Regions from separate parts of the Halobacillus sp. Cin3 genome, predicted to be linked through region 1. Evidence: riboswitches for the same ligand, from Rfam matches in the RefSeq annotation. Region 1 holds a riboswitch; each other region holds the start of a gene.
The links. A riboswitch is a leader RNA that binds a small molecule or an ion and turns the genes downstream of it on or off. The one in region 1 is predicted to bind S-adenosylmethionine.
Positions count from the first base shown of each region.

Region 2: linked by a shared signal. The riboswitch ahead of metK (methionine adenosyltransferase) and the one ahead of QMA39_RS05615 (homocysteine S-methyltransferase family protein) in region 1 are both predicted to bind S-adenosylmethionine.
Region 3: linked by a shared signal. The riboswitch ahead of QMA39_RS17145 (PLP-dependent aspartate aminotransferase family protein) and the one ahead of QMA39_RS05615 (homocysteine S-methyltransferase family protein) in region 1 are both predicted to bind S-adenosylmethionine.

Region 1 covers NZ_CAMZMV010000001.1:1,037,727-1,044,492, forward strand. The annotation lists gene QMA39_RS05585 (hydroxyacid dehydrogenase) at 1-193, opposite strand, end outside; gene QMA39_RS05590 (PF20097 family protein) at 396-614, opposite strand; gene QMA39_RS05595 (DUF4367 domain-containing protein) at 736-1,638, opposite strand; gene QMA39_RS05600 (sodium/glutamate symporter) at 1,784-3,205, opposite strand; gene QMA39_RS05605 (hypothetical protein) at 3,665-3,991, shown strand; gene QMA39_RS05610 (hypothetical protein) at 4,083-4,235, opposite strand; SAM riboswitch class I at 4,806-4,910, shown strand; gene QMA39_RS05615 (homocysteine S-methyltransferase family protein) at 5,084-6,133, shown strand; partial or broken gene QMA39_RS05620 (IS5/IS1182 family transposase) at 6,355-6,519, opposite strand.
Region 2 covers NZ_CAMZMV010000002.1:6,053-12,818, reverse strand. The annotation lists gene menC (o-succinylbenzoate synthase) at 1-1,090, shown strand, start outside; gene QMA39_RS08150 (hypothetical protein) at 1,145-1,456, shown strand; gene ytkD (RNA deprotection pyrophosphohydrolase) at 1,635-2,099, shown strand; gene pckA (phosphoenolpyruvate carboxykinase (ATP)) at 2,142-3,734, opposite strand; SAM riboswitch class I at 3,985-4,091, shown strand; gene metK (methionine adenosyltransferase) at 4,321-5,517, shown strand; gene QMA39_RS08130 (gamma carbonic anhydrase family protein) at 5,757-6,269, opposite strand; gene QMA39_RS08125 (alpha/beta hydrolase) at 6,329-6,766, shown strand, end outside.
Region 3 covers NZ_CAMZMV010000006.1:90,803-97,568, forward strand. The annotation lists gene QMA39_RS17135 (ABC transporter permease) at 1-758, opposite strand, end outside; gene QMA39_RS17140 (aliphatic sulfonate ABC transporter substrate-binding protein) at 771-1,754, opposite strand; gene QMA39_RS17145 (PLP-dependent aspartate aminotransferase family protein) at 1,775-3,553, opposite strand; SAM riboswitch class I at 3,686-3,794, opposite strand; gene QMA39_RS17150 (PLP-dependent aspartate aminotransferase family protein) at 3,871-5,016, opposite strand; gene QMA39_RS17155 (NUDIX domain-containing protein) at 5,075-5,674, opposite strand; gene QMA39_RS17160 (hypothetical protein) at 5,785-5,973, shown strand; gene QMA39_RS17165 (hypothetical protein) at 6,075-6,766, shown strand, end outside.

The sequences.
Region 1 (6,766 bases):
TTGGTGCATGGCTCAGCAGCTCCTCATCCACCTGGGTCTGGTTCCGCACAATCAACGCATCAGCGTCCCGAAGATGCTCCAGCAGCTCTCTTCTGTTCTTATACCATTCTTTATCGTATGTTACTTTGTGACCCTGATTCTCAAGAATCTCCACGCCCTCCAGCCATATCACTTCACTTATGAGAATATTCACAGTTCTCCCACCCTTTCCTTTCTTTCATTAAACCATTTTGTTGGAGAAGGGACAAAGGATGTCGTATGGTTTGTCGAATTTGAAGGATAATCAATCAAGGTGACCAACCAGCAGTCAGGAAAAGACTGCGTCGATCCAAGGTTCCTTCCTTTACACCTCTTTCTCAGGATGACTTTTTAAAATCCGTTCATCTCCATCATTTCTACTGCTCATATCCGAATATCACCTTTTGACAGACTTCACACCTGTGAGCTGGAATCTTCCTTACTTTAAGAAGAGCACTTTCTACCAGAACCTCACTGCCAAAATCCATAACCATCGAATCAGGCGATTCTGACCAGCAAATCTTCCGCGGAGAGAATATGTACCCCGCTTTGAGTTTACGGCCACAGTCAGGGCATAGCATGATGTCCTTGTTCATTTTTTCAGCACCACCTCTTTAATGCTTGGAAGGGAACAGCGTACTCTTGTGGTTATAAAACGCTTTAACCTCCACATAAATAGACATGAGCGTTATAAAAAGATCAGGATGCACCTTCCACTTATTCAAAAGACTCCGCTACTAAAACGAGGGTACCTATAGATAACTGCTCCAGACGACTTTCGAGTTTATAGGTGATAGAATCTGCCGTCCATTTCAAATATTTTGTGTTGTTATCCACGGCATACTTTCCTGTCCCATCACCAACCGCAACCTCTTCCGTTTCCATGCCCTCCAATGAAAGGCCTCCCTCTTTCATCGTGGTCAATGTCATGGATTCTCCTGACTCACCATGAAAAATAAACGTTAAAAGAGTATCTTTATCTTCCTTCGTTCCAGCTTTTATTTCGACACCATCCACCTCATAAGGCATCACTCGAGGGAATTGGGGCTGAAACGATTCATCAGAAGAACGGGTCTCCAGACTTGAATGGTCATACTCATATAATCCTTCCGATGTTTTTTCTACGGTATCAAGAGCATGACTCAATGCCTGGCCCTCCGTAAAATAGATCCGAGTGATTTCCCCATCTTCATTTGTGTTTACTCTCCCACGAACATCAGCCGTTTCGCCATTATCTACATTCACCTGGTAATCAAAAATATAACCTGTTTCAACGTCGCTTTGCTGGATGTCTTTATTTTCCACTCCCATCTTCACTTCGCTGCTGTACGCTTGTTGGTGATACCTTGTAAGCAGATTCGTCTGCATCGCCTGATCCATATAATCCTCCGTTAAATAGGGTGCGAACTGCTCCGTATAATAGGCATGAACCTTTTCATAACTGCCTTCTTCATACAACTCCTTAACCTCTTCTCCCGGTCCTGTGAACAGCTGCGTGAGCACTTTCGATACATCATCTTTCGTTGTGTTATTTTCTTCATGGTCCAAAGAAGACTGTGAAGATGTGCATCCTGCAGTAAAAAAAAGAACAGCAAAGACAATGGAAACCTTTTTGATCATGAAACAACCTCCACCTCTCCTTCTTTCCTGACTCTACGAACACCAGGGGCATCCAGTTTCAAAATTTAGTAAATGATTCCTTATTTTAGAACGTATCAAACGTTGTCGACGAAAAAAAGAAGCTGCGTTTAAGCAGCTTCCTTGTCTACTCTTGGTTCTTTTGTTTCCCAAAATGGAAAATGCCGACCAATATACCCAGGGCCGTCATGCATAAAGAGAGAATAAGTCCTGCCCACGGACCGACCCCGGCAATGAATGGGACAGAAAGTGCGGTGACGAGGCCACCTCCTAAAAATGGTTCATAAACGAGCTGCTTATAGCCGAAAGCTTCAAATGCCGGGGACTCGTTGTCCGGATCGACGATACGCATCAATAGAAGGCCCGTTGCCGTCACACCCATGGATTGACCAAAATCTCCGATTCCACGTTCAAACCAGTAATTTGGAATGATCTTGGGAGCAAGGAAAATAAAGCTGAAGAGGTTCCATGAAATCCCGGCCACAGCCAAAATTAAGAAAGGCACAAGATAGTCTCCGATCACTTCCAGGGAAACCGTTGCGATGGCTGAGATAATTAACAAGTCGAGAGCCAGCCCCTGGATGCGGTTCACCATTCTCCGATCAATCAAGTTGTACTTATCATTTTTGTTAAAGAAAATCTGAATGATAATGCCGCCGAACATAGCAACCGGAAACAATGGAATGTATGTCATGAAGCTCGATCCTGTCCAATTGGCAATCGTAATGCTTTCAAGTCCGATCAGTCCCTGTAAAATACCCCAGCCGATCAGAATGGCGACCATAATGATGGAGAGGTGGAAGGATAACGGCTCGATGGATTCAGGGCGGAGCGTCATTTTCCCGGCAGGTTCACGATTCTGATATTCCATGATCCCACTCTTCCGCAGTTCAGAAAATCCATGAGCATCTTTGATGACCTCGGTCTTGTTGTTCCGGACCGCCCAGTTAATCAGAATAATACCGAAGATGACACCTGATAAAACACCCACGGTGGCCAGGCCGATCGCTAAATCGAAGGCTTCTGAAAAACCAAGCTCTTCGAATGTACTTGCCATTCCCGCAGCTGTACCGTGTCCTCCTTCAAAAGCCACTTCAATAAGAGCACCGGCCATCGCTGGAATATCGAAAAACGGTGTAAGAATCAGCAGTACCACTAACAAGCCGATTACATACTGTCCCCACCCTACGGCCCAGCCGAAAGCAAGCTGTGGGCCGCCGTATGTCCAGACATCTTTCAATTTAGGCATAGCCGCTCCCAAGAAGAGAGAAGCAAAAACTACGTTAATCATTAACCCTGGAAGGGCTGACCAAACCTGGATAATCGTATCTGTCATAATCCCGTTCGTTAAGAAATGCCCTTCTGATACAAATAGAGATGCAATTTTACCAAGCACCTGCGGCCCTAATAATAAAGCAATAAAGCCGCCGATAATTGATGCCGGCAAAAAGAGATCCTGAAATATTTTCACTTTTACTCTGATAATCTTCCCGATGATAAGAAATACACCAATGTATAATAGCGCAAAACCTATTTGTTCCGGACTCATTATCCCTTCACCCCGCTGTTATTTTGACTTCAATCCATTTCATGAATAACCTTTTCCCCCGATTCCCGCTGAAAAATGAGTTTTAAACACTTATATAAAAAGAAAGACTTTTCAATTATTTCCCTTGAATAGTCTTTCTTTCCTATCTCTCCTATCATAGATCCCAACCTATCCCCGCCATGGAAGCCATCCTCTGTCCGGAACCTGAGCCGAATAGAAAACGAAATAAACCTCGATCTTGGTTACCTCCCGCAAAGAACGAAGTTTACGTTTCATAATCTAATGGGGCATGCTTCACCTACATGTATAACTCGGGCTATCGCAATTCCACTTGCCATAGTAAAAATAATAGAAGATCCATCTTCTTCTCTATCTTTTTAGAGACTGTGATATACATCTATACCATAGTTCATATCCTGTCATAGAATGAACTATCTTGATGTTTAGGAGGTGTATAGTATGAACCATAAACCGTGTAAAAAGGATTGTCATTCCGATGTGGATGTGATCACATGCAGCTGCTGTGTTACTGGACTAGCTAATGTCATCTCCAGCCGTTTCCGCTGCGGAGATACGATAGGAATCACTTTTTTCGTAGAAGAAGGAGCAGGGATTTTTGTCGGCAGGTATCGAGGACTGGAAGACTATGTTCTTGAAATTGATGATCTCCTTGTACCTGGGACAACCAGTTTCATTCCTCTATGTGATGTAGGAAGTGTCGAAAAAGGACTTCCACTGCAGGAGGAGCCTATGCAGATCACAAAGGTTAACAAGACGGCGGAGTAAACGAATGGATCGACCCTTGTCATTGAACGAAGAAAAGGGAGACACTTTTATAGTGCTCCCTTTTTTTCGTGTGATGTATTATGAAATCCTTTCATTCGTCCTGATGCATCAGTGGCTCCAGTTCAGCTAATAAGCGAGTGGCTTGGAATGCTTTGTCATGCTCCCCTCCTATCCCACCTTGAGAATTCACTTTCATCACTTCAATTGAATCTATTTCTCCAAAGTTACCATTAATTTGTAACACCTGTGTCGAAATCCTTATACCATCCTTCCAAGGTTCTTTCTGAGCAAATGTCTAAATGCTTAAGTGGAGGATAAAGGAGATCTCATCCGTCGTTATATCAGGTGTACGCCTCATCCCTCCCGTCTTCTCTTAAATCACTGCCCCTGAGCTCAACCCAGCGGTTACACAGTCAATTCCCCAGTCTGCCAAGGTTCATAAAGCATAAACGTAAACGTTCATTCTACTAATCTCCACTCATTACTCACTTCCTAACTCAATCCTTAAGACGAAAAACCATTCCGGTTAAAATGGAGCCCTTGCCTATTTACTATTCCATTAGAAACTTCTTTCATCGACTACGAATTGGCTTGTAAAAAGTTTCATAATGAAGAATATCCATCCATCTATAAGTCTATGGTCATTTTCCCATCATCGTCGAAACGGCGCAGCCTTCTTCTTCACGATTTTTTAATACCGGTAGATTTTTTCCGAAAATTCTATTGATTCTCACTATATTTTCCTGTATTGTAAAACGCAAGCGAAAGGATAAACGTTGATCAAACGGATCAGCTGCTTTAAAAACTACATACGAACTTATCCAGAGAGGTGTAGGGACTGGCCCTTTGATACCTCAGCAACCAGCCATTGGCACGGTGCTAAATCCAGAAGGCAGTCTTACTGCCTTGAAGATAAGGAGTCTTAGATAAATAGAAGGCCCCCTTATCAAAGGAGGTCTTTTTTTAATGGAAATATACACCACCTCTTCTGTTGAAAAGATCTCCCTCATAAACTGCGAGTCAGCATATTCCTGTAGAAGGATGAGCTTTCTAATATATTTGATCAATACTAAATGGAGAGGTTGTTGTGAAATGAAACGATCATTAGAGCAGAGGTTACAAGATGGACCCGTCATTTGTGGAGAAGGTTACTTGTTTGAACTGGAGCGACGCGGCTATTTACAAGCTGGATCCTTCGTACCGGAAGTAGCGCTGGATAACCCAGAGGCACTCAAACAGACCTATCGCGACTATATGCTTGCTGGCTCCGACGTTGTTTTAGCTTTCACCTACAATGGTCACCGTGAAAAAATGAGGATCATTGGCAAAGAGGATCTTTTAGAACCGCTGAACCGCCAGGCGGTTCGTCTGGCTAAAGAGGTGGCTCAAGAGCATCCAGAGGAAGAAGCTCTTGTCGCTGGGAACGTTTCCAATACCAACCTGTTCAATCCGGATGATCCTGAATCTGTTGAGAAAACAAGGAGCATGTTCGCAGAGATGATCGGATGGTGTAAAGAGGAAGGTGTAGATTTTGTTAACGGTGAAACCTTCTACTACTATGAAGAAGCTCTTATTGCTCTTGAAGAAATTCAAAAGCAGGACCTCCCTGCTGTCATCACCTTCGGTCTTATGGGTGAAAATGTTCTGCGGGACGGTTATGAAGTTGAAGAAGCCTGCCGTTTGCTGGAAGAAAAAGGGGCGCTTGTTGTAGGTATGAACTGTTTCCGCGGTCCGGCAACGATGCAGCCGTACGTAGAGAAAATCCGCAGCACCGTGGACGGTTATGTAGGGGCCCTTCCAATCCCTTACCGGACAACGGAGGAGCACCCTACTTTCTTCAACCTGCCGGACGGTGGCTGTGCCTGCACCCTTCCAACGGAAACAACGTTCCCAACATCACTTGACCCACTCTACACGAACCGCTATGAATTGGCGGAATGGGCTAAGGAAGCCCATAGTATCGGTGTGAACTACCTGGGGCTCTGCTGTGGAGCGTCTCCGGCTATGCTTCGCGAAGTAGCCGAAACCGTCGGACGTACAGCAGTAAACTCTACGTACTCTCCGGATATGAAGAAACATTTCTTATTCGGCAGTGATGACACCCTTCAGGATCACATGACATCTTATAAAACGAAAGCTTAAGCAAAAAAACCGCCTGTTCTACTTGGACAGGCGGCAGCTTGTAGAGAAACCTCTGTTTCTTTACAAGCTTTTTTCTTTCTTGCCGCCAGGAGCGAAAGCCCCTTCCCTTTCCGCGGACGAGCGGACGAGCGCCCGAGCTTCCTCGCAAAACCCACGCTCGGCGATCTCGGACCACTCGTTCTTCCGCAGGAGTGGAAGGGGCACCGCTCCTTGGGCGTTCTTTAACATCGAAAAAGACTCTCCTTCACCCAGCTCACCTTTGCTGGATGGAGAAGAGTCTTTGTCATATTCCGGCAGCCAGCCGTCATCAGCGCCTGTTCTTTCTCTTTTTCTTTTCCACGCAAGCGGCCATAGCGCAGCCCATGCCGTTCTTTTGAATCTGCGAACCTGCTTAGTGCACAATCTCTCTCCTCTATATTCTAACGTCGGCACGAGGAGCGTTCGGTGGTGACGCCTGTGGGAACAGCGCGAGCCAAAGATCCACTTGGTCCAATGGTTTTCTTGACCAAGTCAGGTGAGGCCGCCGTGCCCGCGGCAAGCATCCACCGATAAGCGGAACGTGTCCCCTCAACACGACATGCGGAGAACTCTAGCTGGATAACAGCCTGACGCCTTTCCCACCTGGACAGGCGG
Region 2 (6,766 bases), on a different contig from region 1:
AATCATCCTCAAAAAGATTGAGCTGAAGATGAAACATCCCTTTCGTACGAAAAGGGGGAGTCTAACGGCACGTCCACTTATTATCGTTGAAGCTCACGATCGCTCAGGCTTGACCGGATACGGAGAAGTGACGGCATTTCCAGAGCCTTTTTATACGTATGAAACGACAGACACGGCATGGCATATCCTCAAGGATTTTCTTATCCCTCTATTGGCGGAAAACCCGCTTTCCCACCCCGGGCAGTTTCAGGAAATCGCAGCTTCCGCGCAGGGACACCCGATGGCCAAAGCAGGATTGGAAGGCGCTGTCTGGGATCTGTATGCCAAACAGAAGGAAACAAGCCTTTCCTCTTTGATCGGAGGAACGAGAAAGATGGTACAGGCGGGAGCTGTCCTCAGCCTGAGTGACCACCTTGAAGAGGATATTGCTGAACTGCAGATGGAGGGCTTTGAAAGGTATAAGCTTAAAATCATCAAAGGGAAGGAACAGGAGATGATTGAATCGGTCCGGGCTGCTTCTCCGGATCTGCCCATCATGATCGACGGGAACGGGCAGTACGATGAAACGGATATGGAGAACTTGACCGCTTTGGATCGTTATGGCCTGCTGATGATTGAGCAGCCGTTCCGTTCCGGCGATTTTCACCTGCACCAGCAGCTTCAGAAACGAATGCAGACATCGATCTGCCTGGATGAATCGGTGACCTCTTATCAAGATGCTGTACAGGCGGTTGGATTGGGCAGCTGCCGGATCATCAATGTGAAAATCAGTCGTGTAGGAGGATTGGGGGCCGCCAAAGAAATCCATGATTTCTGTGCTGCATCGGGAGTGCCGGTGTGGTGCGGAGGTATGGTGGAATCGGGGATATCCAAAGCTCATAACCTTGCCCTCGCCTCGCTGCCTAATTTCACCATACCGGGAGACTTGTCCGGGTCGACACGTTATTTTGAAGCTGATATTGTAAAGCCTCCGTTGAAGGTGCAGAAAGGCGCCTTACCTGTGCCTCAAGGTCATGGGATCGGCGTAGAAGTCGATGAGGAAAAGCTGGCAGAGGTGACGCAGCAGTCTTCCACCCATACCCTTTCCTAAATGGATTCATAACCTTCGCCTTCATGGTTCACACTAAGGGAAAGGAGGGTGAAGATGGGACGAGATCCGTATTACATTAACATCGGTACGCGGGAGATTTCGATAAATCATGATGCCAACAATGATGATTTTATTATCTACGCCACCCCTGAAGAAGTGACGGCTCTGCGTGAAGTGTTTGATGAGATTGCTCATGCAGACGTCCGGTCCTTTTACAGGGCTCATATTCCATTTATGCCTTACCATCAGGATCAGGATAACGATGATACCGATGCCGATATGCATAAGGCTTTCCAACAGATCTATGATCTGGGTGATGAAATGACGAAGAAGCATATTGAGGAAATGGGCGTATTGAAAAGTTGAGAGAAGGGCCGCTTCCCCTTTTGAAGCGGTTCTTTCCTACATAATAGGGGGATTTTGTGTCGGTACGGACCGGAAATCCTATAAGTGGAGAGGGACTGGTTTGTATTTGCGGCTGCTTATGGTACGATTTAAACAGGAAAGTGAACGTATAACAAGGATTAAAGGCAGTTGAAGAGACATGAAAACTTTTTATGATTTTTATCAAAATCCTGTCCGGTTATCCTTCGAGGATCACCCTTTTTCTGAAGAGCCAAAACATGTGTGGATCATCTGCCGCTTTCGTGATCAGTGGCTGTTAACCCGGCACAAAGACAGAGGGCTCGAATTCCCTGGTGGGAAAGTAGAAGAAGGGGAGACGGCGGAACAGGCAGCAGTAAGAGAAGTGAAAGAAGAAACAGGAGCCGATATTGATGATCTGACTTATCTTGGGCAGTATCATGTCGATGGAAAAGGCGGAACTGTCATCAAGAATGTCTATTTTGCTACAATATCTGAGCTGGCTGATCAGGATCATTATTTTGAAACGCATGGCCCTGTTCTTTTCCGGCACCTGCCGGGAAACTTGAAAAATAACGACCGGTTCAGCTTCATGATGAAGGATGAGGTTCTTCCGGAATGTTTAAAGCGGCTGGAACACCGCTGAACAGAAAAAATCCGCCGTTGGATAACGGCGGATTTTTTGTATTTAGTTTGTGTGGTGGGTCGGGCCGGCCTGCTTGATTTTATCACTGGCGTATGTGAACTTTTTGAAGTTGGCATGAAACTTCTCGGCAAGTTCCTTGGCACTCTCATCATAAGCGGCCGGATTGTTCCACGTTTTTCTCGGAAATAAGACTTCGTCCGGTACTCCCGGGCAGTGGGTCGGGATGTGAAGCCCGAACACAGGGTCTTTATAAGTTTCGGCAGAACTCAGTTCACCTTCCAGAGCTGCATGGATCATGGAACGTGTGTAACTCAGTTTGATACGCTCGCCTTCTCCGTAGGCTCCCCCTGACCAGCCTGTATTGACAAGGAAGACGTCCGTATTGAACTGGTCTATTTTCTCTCCGAGCATCTCTGCATATGCTGATGGAGCAAGCGGAAGGAAAGGGGAACCGAAGCAGGCGGAGAAAGTAGCTTCCGGCTTGGTAATCCCTCTCTCTGTGCCAGCCAGTTTACTCGTATAGCCGCTTAGAAAATGGTACATTGCCTGTTCTTTTGTTAAACGGCTGATCGGTGGGAGGACTCCCGTGGCATCGGCTGTCAAGAAAATGATGGCATTTGGATGGCCGGCAATACTTGGCTGCACTGTATTATCAATGTGATCCAGTGGGTAGGCAGCCCGTGTATTTTCCGTCAGGCTCGTATCGTCATAATCCGGTGCGTGTGAATCCGGCTGAAGGACGACGTTTTCCAAAACGGATCCAAAATGAATGGCATCATAGATCTGCGGTTCTTTTTCTTTGGACAGGTTGATGCACTTGGCATAGCATCCTCCTTCAATGTTAAAGACACCGTAGGGGGACCAGGCGTGCTCATCGTCCCCGATCAGGCGGCGCTGAGGATCAGCGGACAGAGTCGTTTTTCCTGTGCCTGACAGACCGAAGAACAGAGCAACGTCGCCTTCTTTGCCGATGTTGGCCGAACAGTGCATCGGAAGGACGTTCTTTTCCGGAAGCAGGTAGTTCATGACGGAGAAGATGGACTTCTTGATTTCCCCTGCGTATTCTGTTCCTCCGATGAGGACAACGCGGTGTTTAAACGAAACCATTATGAACGCTTCGGAATTCGTGCCATCCACGTCAGGATCTGCTTTGAAGGTTGGAGCAGATATGACAGTGAACTCTGTGTCATGCTCCTCCAATTCGGATGCCTCCGGCCGGATGAACATTTGGCGGGCGAATAAATTGTGCCAGGCGAATTCTGTAAGTACCTGCATAGGAAGGCGGTAGCGCTCATCCGCTCCTGCAAATCCTTTAAAGACGAATAACTCCCTGCGGTCTTTCAAATAATCGAGCACTTTATGGTATAATTTCACAAACGTATCATCGTCAATAGGCTGGTTCACAGCACCCCATTCAACTTTATCTTCGGTTACGTCGTCGCGGACAATGAATTTGTCCTTTGGTGAGCGTCCCGTATAGGTACCGGTCGTAGCCTGAACAGCCCCTTTTTCCGTGAGTGTACCTTCATTGCGGTATAAGATCTTTTCCACTAAATGTGGAACAGATAATTGGTGGTGGACATGGTCCTGGGAAAGTAGAAGATTAAGTTCTGACAGTTGGTTTATTGTACTCATATGCATCGTCCCGCCTTTGCAGTTTAATAATGTGAGATTAGTATAACACATTTATTTTAATCGTCCATACTATTCAGTGGATTGTGGGAAAGTTTTCAATTCTGCCCTATTTCATGGCTGTTATTATCCTATGATGGTTTTATCAGAACGTTTATCCAGGATGAATTTGGATGGAAAGGGTTTTTCGAAACCCGATGAATCTAATTGACATTAAACACGCTTTTCGATACGATAGCTGAGAACGGAAACTCTCTTATCCAGAGTTGGTGGAGGGACAGGCCCTTTGAAACCCAGCAACCGTCCTCAGGGACATGGTGCTAACCTGAAGCAAGGAGTCAGCTCCTTGGACGATAAGAGCGAAAGGAAGCAGCCCCTTTCCTCGGTATAGGAAGGGTTTTTTCTTTTTATATGAAGGAAATGTCCATGACCAGGCCTTGCCGCCTGTTTATTATTTCTGACTGAGAACGTGCACGAAAACGTTTTCGGATCCAGGGTGACACTCATGAAATGAACTTATGTTTTTCTACACATACTGGTAAAGAGTTCCGTCTAATACTTTGTACTTACAGAAGGAGGAGTTTTTAGAATGCCAGCGAACCGCCGGTTATTCACATCAGAATCCGTGACAGAAGGTCATCCGGACAAAATCTGTGACGCTATTTCTGATGCTATTTTAGATGAAATTTTAAAAAACGACCCGAATGCAAGGGTGGCATGTGAGACAACAGTAACTACGGGACTTGTCCTGGTTTCCGGTGAAATCAGTACGAATACCTATGTTGATATTCCATCAATCGTGCGCCAGACGATTAAAGATATTGGATATACACGAGCAAAATACGGCTTTGATGCAGATACATGTGCCGTTTTGACGGCTATTGATGAGCAGTCCCCGGATATTGCGGGTGGGGTGGATGTTGCGCTTGAATCCCGTGAAGGGAAAATGAGCGATGATGAAATAGAAGCCATCGGTGCTGGTGACCAGGGATTGATGTTCGGGTTTGCCAACAATGAAACACCTGAACTGATGCCGCTGCCTATTTCTCTTGCCCACAAACTCTCCAAGCGTCTTTCTGATGTCCGCAAAGACGGAACACTCGATTATCTTCGTCCTGATGGCAAGACGCAGGTAACGATTGAATATGATGAAAATGATCATCCGGTCCGCGTGGATACGATTGTTATTTCGACTCAGCACGCTGAAGAGGTCACGCTCGAACAGATCCAGAAGGATTTGAAAGAGCAGGTGATCGGGCCGGTTGTACCGGAAGGCTATATTGATGATGAAACCAAATACTTTATCAATCCGACCGGGCGTTTTGTAATCGGCGGTCCTCAAGGGGATGCCGGTTTAACAGGACGTAAGATCATCGTAGATACGTACGGTGGATATGCGCGTCACGGTGGTGGTGCCTTCAGTGGGAAGGATGCGACCAAAGTGGACCGTTCCGCTGCATACGCAGCTCGTTATGTTGCGAAAAACATCGTAGCCGCAGGTCTTGCGGATACGGTGGAAGTCCAGCTCGCCTATGCGATCGGGGTGGCTCAGCCGGTTTCCATTTCCATCAATACCAGCGGGTCCGGCAAAGTGTCGGAAGAAAAGCTGGTGGACGCTGTGCGTGACTTGTTTGATCTCCGTCCTGCTGGAATCATTAAAATGCTCGATCTTCGTAAGCCTATTTACCGTGATACGTCTGCCTACGGCCACTTTGGCCGGACAGATGTTGAGTTTCCATGGGAACGTACGGATAAAGCGGAAGAGCTCAGTGGTCGTTTTCAATAAAAAAAAGCTGTTTCCTTGTTGGAGGAAGCAGCTTTTTCTATTTTCACGAGTGTACAAAAGGTAGAGTACGTATTGGTCTTTCAATCTACGATACGGCCATCCCTTGTTCTTCCTGAGAGATTGTATCCATTTCCCTCCGCCTGTCTTCTATTCATGCAGGCATCCAGCTGAAAAGCGTTGGATGACTACATCAATGCGATTTGTGGACACCCCTGCTGAATGACATGTTTTTTTGTCTATCAGCCCCGAAGGTTTTTATAGTACTGCCCTTTTGCGACATACGATTTCCGGATCCGGTCCATTTCTTTGTAATCCTCTTCTGTTAAGGAACGGATCACCTTGGCCGGACGCCCGAAGGCCAGTGTATCCGGAGGGATTTCTTTTCCGGGCGGAACAAGGCTTCCTGCTCCGATAAAGGCCCGCTCCCCTATGACAGCGCCATCAAGAATCATGGATCCCATACCGATCAGAGCGTCGTGTTTAACGTGTGCAGAATGCAGGGTAACCTGATGCCCGACCGTAACGCCGTCTTCCAGTATGAGAGGCTGGTCAGGGCTTTGGTGCAGCATACTCAGATCCTGGACATTTGTGTTTTTACCGATATGTACCGATGAGACATCGCCGCGGATGACCGTCTTAAACCAGATGCTTGCGTTCTCTTCTATGACAACATCCCCGGTAATGACGGCATCTTCTGCTGTAAAAGCTGATGGGTGGATGAGAGGTTGTTTCCCTTTATATTCGCAAATCATACGAAGCCCCCTTATAATATGAATAACATCAGTATATCAAATGAAAAGAGGGATCGGCTGTGGAAAAACTGGAATCGACCCGTGATCGCGCAACGATCATTCTCGTCCATGGCGCTTTTGAGCATAAGGGAAGGTATAAGGAACTTGCCGATCGTTTCCGTCAGGACGGTTTTTCAGTGATTTATGGAGACCTGCCGGGACAGGGGTTGTCCGATGGGAAGAAAGGTCATATTCGTTCGTTTGGTGATTACGTTGAAACCATTCAAAGCTGGTATGAGCAGGCGGATCCGGATAAAAAGATATTCCTTCTCGGCCACAGCATGGGTGGACTGGCTGTGATTCGTTTTATGGAGGAAAAGCAGCCCCAGCTGGATGGTGTGATTTTGTCTTCTCCAGCTGTACAGATCCGGAATAAAACGGCCCGGCCGCTGGAAGCTTTATCATATCTAATGAATGTTTTTACACCTTCGCTGCGTATGAAAGCGGGACAGAATCCC
Region 3 (6,766 bases), on a different contig from region 1:
AAAACAGCAAAAAGAAGGATGCTTCCTATAACAATGGCGGGGGCAGACGTATTCTGCCCGTACACCATCAAATAACCAAGTCCCTGGCTGGCACCAAGCAGCTCGGCCGCCACTACGAACATCCAGCCGAGGCTGAGGCCGCTCCTGAGACCAACGATAAAAGATGGAAGCGCGGCAGGAAGGATGATTTTCTTAATCTGCTGCAGGCTCGTAAAATGATAGATACGTCCGACTTCGATCAATTTCCGATCGACCCCTTGAATGCCCGACGTTAAATTTAAATACACAGGGAAAAACACCCCTACAGCGACAAGCGTAATTTTCGACGCTTCACCGATGCCGATCCACAGGACGAACAAAGGTACCCAGGCAAGCGATGGGATCGCTCTAAGGGCCTGGAGCATCGGATCAAGCAGCTGACGGGCGATCCGGCTGTACCCTGTAGCCGCTCCCAGTACAACAGCCGCGGCCAGACCAGCAAAAAATCCTGCAAAAACACGGTAAAGGGTGATGCTGATGTGCCCCCATAACTCTCCTTCCTGTGCCATGCCGCTCATTTCTTCAACGACGGCTGTTGGAGAAGGAAGCAGGTAAGGAGCCACCCATCCCGCACGGGAAGCTGCTTCCCAGAGAATAAGAATGAGCACCGGGAGGACCAGTCCTAACAAAGCCCCTCCCCACTTCCTTTTAGGAGCCGGTTTTATTTTCGTTCGCTGCACAGCTGGTGATGAAACAGCAGCTTCTGTACGACTGGACATCGTTGGACCTCCTTATTCAATCACTTCTTCTGCAAATTCCGGCCGGACAAGATCTTCCGTCAACTGATCGATATCCACATCCGGTTTGATCACTTCTTCTTTCTGAAGGACCGTGCCGGCTCCTTGAATCGTTTCTTTTAAAGCATCTCCCGGAACAGGATCCGACAGGTCGTTGCGATCAAGGCTTTTCTTCGCTACCTCAAGATCGAGGTTGGCTTCCTCGGCCAGGATTTCAGCGGCTTCATCCGGGTGTTCTACTGTCCACTCCCGCGCTTTTTCGTAGGCTTTAATCACATCTTTGACGACGTCAGGATGGTCATCCGCAAACGCAGAACGGACGTTCAACGTTCCGTACGTATTGAATTCAGGCTTACGGTAAAACAACTCTGCCCCTGCTTCCAGTTCATTACGTGCCATGTGGGGGTCAAGCCCTGCCCATGCATCGACATTGCCGGAGTTCAAGGCAGAAGCCCCTTCGGGATGCTGCAGATTGACAAGCTCAATATCATCCACACTCAGTCCGTGGTCCTTCAAAGCACGGACAAGGAAAATATAAGGGTCGGTTCCAAGCGTGGCGGCAACTTTCTTCCCTTTCAAATCCTCTACAGAAGAAATACCAGAATCCGGATTCGTCACTAAAGCCGTCCATTCCGGCTTGGAATAGAGATAGACGGATTCTACAGGAGCATTATTCGCTTTAGCCATCAACGCAGCCGCTCCGGCTGTAGAACCAAAATCAACGCTGCTTGAATTCAAAAACTCAAGCGCCTTGTTGCTTCCCTGGCTGAGCACCCATTCCACTTCGATGCCCTGTTCTTCAAACGCTTCCTCAGCCCATCCCTTTTCTTTAAGGACCAGACTGGTTGGAGAGTAGTAGGCATAATCAAGGGTCACCCTATCCGGCTGTTCCCCCTGCCCCTCGGCATTACTTGAACATCCGGCAAGCCCGACGGCCGCTGCTGCACTGAGGACAGCTATGGCTTTTTTCCAATTCATCTTTTTACCCCTTCCCTTGTTTAAATTTCGCATGCGTACGTATCTATGCTTCCGCGCAGCCGCTGTGCTTCTTTGTAGGTACAACGGTTATGGACAACTTCCAGACCTGCTTCACTGGCGATTTCCGCTGCTTTTGGAGAAATGACACCTTCCTGGAGCCAGAACACACCGGGCTGAATGTCCGCTGCCTCCCGGGCAATCTCAATGGCGGCCTCAGGGCTCCGGAACACTTGGACGACGTCGATGCTGAATGGGATCGATCTCAAATCCGGGTAAGCTTTCTCGCCAAGCACCTCTTCCTCCCGAGGGTTCACCGGGACGATCTGATACCCGAGCCGCTGCATTTTTCTTGCGAGACGGTGACTCGGACGGGAAGGCTTTCCACTGAGGCCGACGACAGCCAGTCGTTTCGGGCGTGTTTCTCCTTCTTCGGTGATCTTCGCAGAGCTGAGTGCCCATTTAATGACACCTTCATCATTCTCAGTAATTGCCCGCTTTCCGGAATCATTGCCTGTTGCCTTGGCAATGGCCCGATCAAGGTCATTGATTAAATCCTTACTGGATTCGAGTCCGATGGAAAGACGAATCAGCTCTTCCGTCACCCCACTCGCCGCAAGCTCTTCGACGGAAAGCTGCTGGTGGGTCGTGGACGCCGGGTGGATGATCAGAGATTTCGCATCGCCGACATTGGCGACATGGGACCACAACGAGATGTTGTTGATCACCTGACTCCCAGCCTCTCTGCCTCCTTTGATTCCAAATACGACAATGGAACCGTAGCCGCCCTCTAAATATTGATTGGCCAGTTCATGGGCCGGATGGTTTCTCAAGCCTGGATAGGAAACCCATTCCACATCAGGGTGCTCCGCCAAGTATTCAGCCACTTCCCGGGCATTATCTGAATGACGTTCAACACGAAGGTGAAGAGTTTCAAGTCCCTGCAGCAGAAGGAAAGCGTTCTGCGGGCTGAGGCAGGAGCCAAAGTCACGAAGCAGCTGGACTCTGAGTTTTGTAATGTAGGCGAGCGTGCCGAAATCGGCTGTATAAACAATGCCGTTGTAGCTCGGATCCGGCTCTGTAAAAACAGGGAATTTCCCATTCCCCCAGTCAAACTGCCCGCCGTCTACGACTACACCTCCGATAGCTGTTCCATGCCCCCCAATCCATTTCGTAGCCGAGTGGACGACAATGTCAGCTCCGTGTTCAATCGGACGGCACGTGTAAGGTGTGGCAAACGTGTTATCGACGATCAATGGAATCTGATGCTCATGGGCAATGGCGGACACCTTCTCAAAATCAAGCACGTGAAGACTCGGATTACCGATGGTCTCAGCGAAGACGGCCTTCGTATTCTCATTGATGGCCTGTCTGAAATTTTCCGGATCGACCGGGTCAACAAAATGAACGTTAATGCCATATCGCGGTAAAGTGTTGGCGAATAAATTATAAGTTCCGCCGTATAAATTGGATGCTGCCACGACTTCATCCCCCGCACCAGCTACATTCAAAATGGCCAGGGCAATGGCGGACATGCCTGAAGCCGTCGCTACCGAGGCTACTCCGCCTTCCAGAAGAGCCATACGTTTTTCAAATACGTCCACCGTCGGATTACCGAGTCGGGAGTAAATATTCCCCGGTTCATCGAGGGCAAATAGACTCTGGGCGTGATCGGTATCATGAAACACATAGGATGTGGTCTGGTAAATCGGAACGGCCCGTGAACCTGTCGTAGGATCCGGTGACTGTCCTCCGTGCAGAGAGATGGTATCAATATCGTATCCTTCAAAAGAGTTGGTCATTGTATGTCCTCCTAAAGTTTATTATTCACATCATTTTAATCAGTTTTAAAATCAAGTAGTCCTTTGAGCATCTTTATTCATGCAAAAAGCCCTCTTCCATATAAGAAGAGGGCTGAACGTGCTGATATCCTCCTCTTATCTACCAGATCCATGATCTGTAGGACTTGGCACCTTTTCAAACCGATGTTTGAAGGTTGCCGGGCTTCACAGGGCCTATTCCCTCAGCCGCTCTTAATAAGAGTACTAGTTATTTAATTTTGATTATGATGAGAATTATAGCTGACCGTCTGCATTAATGTCAATAACATTCTGAATTTTTATTTTATTGAAGTGTCGATAGTGCTTTTCAGCTGATGAATGATATCTTCACCGCTCTCAATTCCGATAGATAAGCGGATGACGTAATCGTTCACTCCGATTTTTTCGCGTTCTGATTCTGACAGAGCCCTGTGTGACGTACGGACAGGGTACGACACGGTCGTCTGGACACCAGCGAGTGTCGGCGCAATTTTGATCCATCCAAGAGATTTGAAAAAGGCTTCCACATCCACGCTCTCATTGAGCTCGATGGTAACAATCGCTCCATGGCCACGTTCAGATACGTATTCAGGATAAAACACCTTTTTGACCCCATTATGCTCCCGAAGAGCCTCTGCGACACTCTTTGCATTCGCAGACTGCTGTTTCATCCGGAGGGCAAGTGTTTTGGCCCCTCTCTGGGTCAACCATGCTTCAAATGGACTTAAATTCGCACCGAGGGTCACGATTTTCTGGGATGCTTTGGAAATCAGTGCTTCCGAACCGACCAGAACACCGCACGTGACATCACTATGACCACCTATGTATTTCGTAGCACTGTGCACAACAAGGTCCACTCCATACTCATAGGGCTGGACAAGATAGGGGGTGGCGAAAGTGTTATCCACCATCGTCTTTAAGCCGTGTTTTTGAGCGAGACTGCTTAGACCCTTCAAGTCTTCCACGCGTAGGAACGGGTTGGAAATCGATTCTGTATAAAGCAGATGTGTATGAGGCTGGATGAATTTCTCCACCTCGTCCAAATCGTTAAAGGATACCATGGTGACGTCGATTCCGAAGGAGGGCAGTTCTTTAGTCAGGAGTTTGTGCGTACCTCCATACACATCTTCTGCAGCTACAATATGGCCTCCGGGTTCAACAGCCGCCAGAATTCCTGCAAGGATGGCTGACATTCCCGAGGAGGAAGCGACTCCAGATGGGGCACCTTCGAGCTCAGCAACCGTTCCCGCAAGTTCATCGGTATTCGGATTTTTTTCTCTTGTATATAAGTATGGACTCTCCCCTTCATAGTAACTTTCCAGATGGTCGAGGTCCTTGAACGTAAAGGCGGATGTCTGATAAATCGGTGTCGTCTTGCTGTTATGCACCTGTGATTGATCCTGTTTATGGTGGACAATTTTTGTTTCAAAGCTTGGATGTGTCATTCGTCGACTCCTTTCTGATCACTTAATCAAAAATTATATCGATGGAGAGGTGTTATTGTCAAAGTTTTTCGACATATTCAGACAAAGCCTTCAGCAAGTGACTTTGATAGGCAGGGGTATGAGGAACAAATGATTCCACCTTCATCCTTTCTTTTTCTCCGGTGCAAATCGAAACACCTACAGCCATTTCCCTGTCTCCGGTCATCAAGGAGGACAACTGGTCCAGAGGGATGGCAAGTACGTCAGCCACTTCAACTCCGACCGGTAGATCCCCACCAGGCCAATGATAGAAAAACAACCGGCAGATTTCCCGGTCCACCTTGTCTTTCCCAATCAATTCCTCCTTTACATATCCGGCTGGTGTTAAAGCAGAACGTTCCAGGGACAGCCCCAATTCTTCCTGGATTTCGCGCAGTCCTCCCTCGATCAATCCCTCTCCTGCTTCGAGGTGTCCGGCTGCCGTTATATCATACAATCCGGGATAATCTTCTTTATCAAAGGCTCTTTTTTGAAGCAGGACATGCCATTTTGAATCGATTTTCTTTACAAACCAGCAGTGAAACGTTTCGTGCCAGTCTCCATCTCTATGAACGTCCCCTCGTGCCTTGACACCCGTTTTTTCTTCCTTTTCATTAAAAATATCCAGCAATTCCTCCATCTTTGAATCCCCTCTCCCTATGTACGGATTTCCCTGTAATTACTATCTATGATATCCAGAAGTTTAATTTTACAGCAAGGAGGAAATCTTAAACAAAAGGAGGTGGGACGATGAGTGAAAATGAAAAGAAAACCCGACGCGGGCGTGTCGAACAATCGAATGAGGCAGCAGAAGCCTTCAACCGTTCAGCAAAATTTAATCAGGCATTTTCCCATGAACCCCCGGAAGCTTTACAGGAAGACCACAACCATTCGGAAGGAGATTCCCTTCTCCACCATTATTCCGATGAAGAGAAATAACCTGCGTTGATCCGCGGGTTTTTTTTGATCTCTCAAAAATATAGAAAATTCTGTTAGTATGGAAGGGAGCGTGACACGTAGGAGGAAAGGATGAAACCATCATGCGGGAAAACACAAAAAAATGGATCATCATTGGTGCTGTTCTGATCCTCTTTGCCGGAGGGACATACGTCTATACTGACTCCCAGGACTCCGTCAAATTGGTTCACAAAGAAGACAGCTCCTTACATAGGAAAGCAAAACCGGTCGATATGGAGAACGTGCCAGGCAGCTGGAACGAAGTCGAGTCCGAGGAGCTTCTGAATGAGTTCTTTGAGGGGCGCATCCCCGGCCTGGCCCTTGCACGGGAAGAAGGGCTGACCACAACAACTGAAACTTCGGCTTCGCTGCCGGGTCGTGACGGCAGAGCTCAGATTTACGAAGTATGGCATGGGGAACAATTCATCCACTTCTTGTACCGTATCGATTTATCTGCCCTCGTTTCTGAGACGGAGGAAACGGAGGGGATCGGGAATATGCCGTCGCTGCATTCCATCCATATAGAAGCAACAGAGGATAATGGTGCCCAGACATTGGACCTCAGGCAGGAAGGGGTCGGTAACCAGGAAGCTGTGATCTACGAAAACCGCCTGTATGGGGCAGTCTCCACCCCTCCGGTCAATGACCCTTGGGAACTCAATGATTTTGAGACGAAAGTTGAAGAGGTTAACCGGACTGTTCCGACATCCCTGACGTTTCAAATTGACGGGGAGACCTATGAAACAGAAGCCGCACCTGTTTCTTATGTAAACAA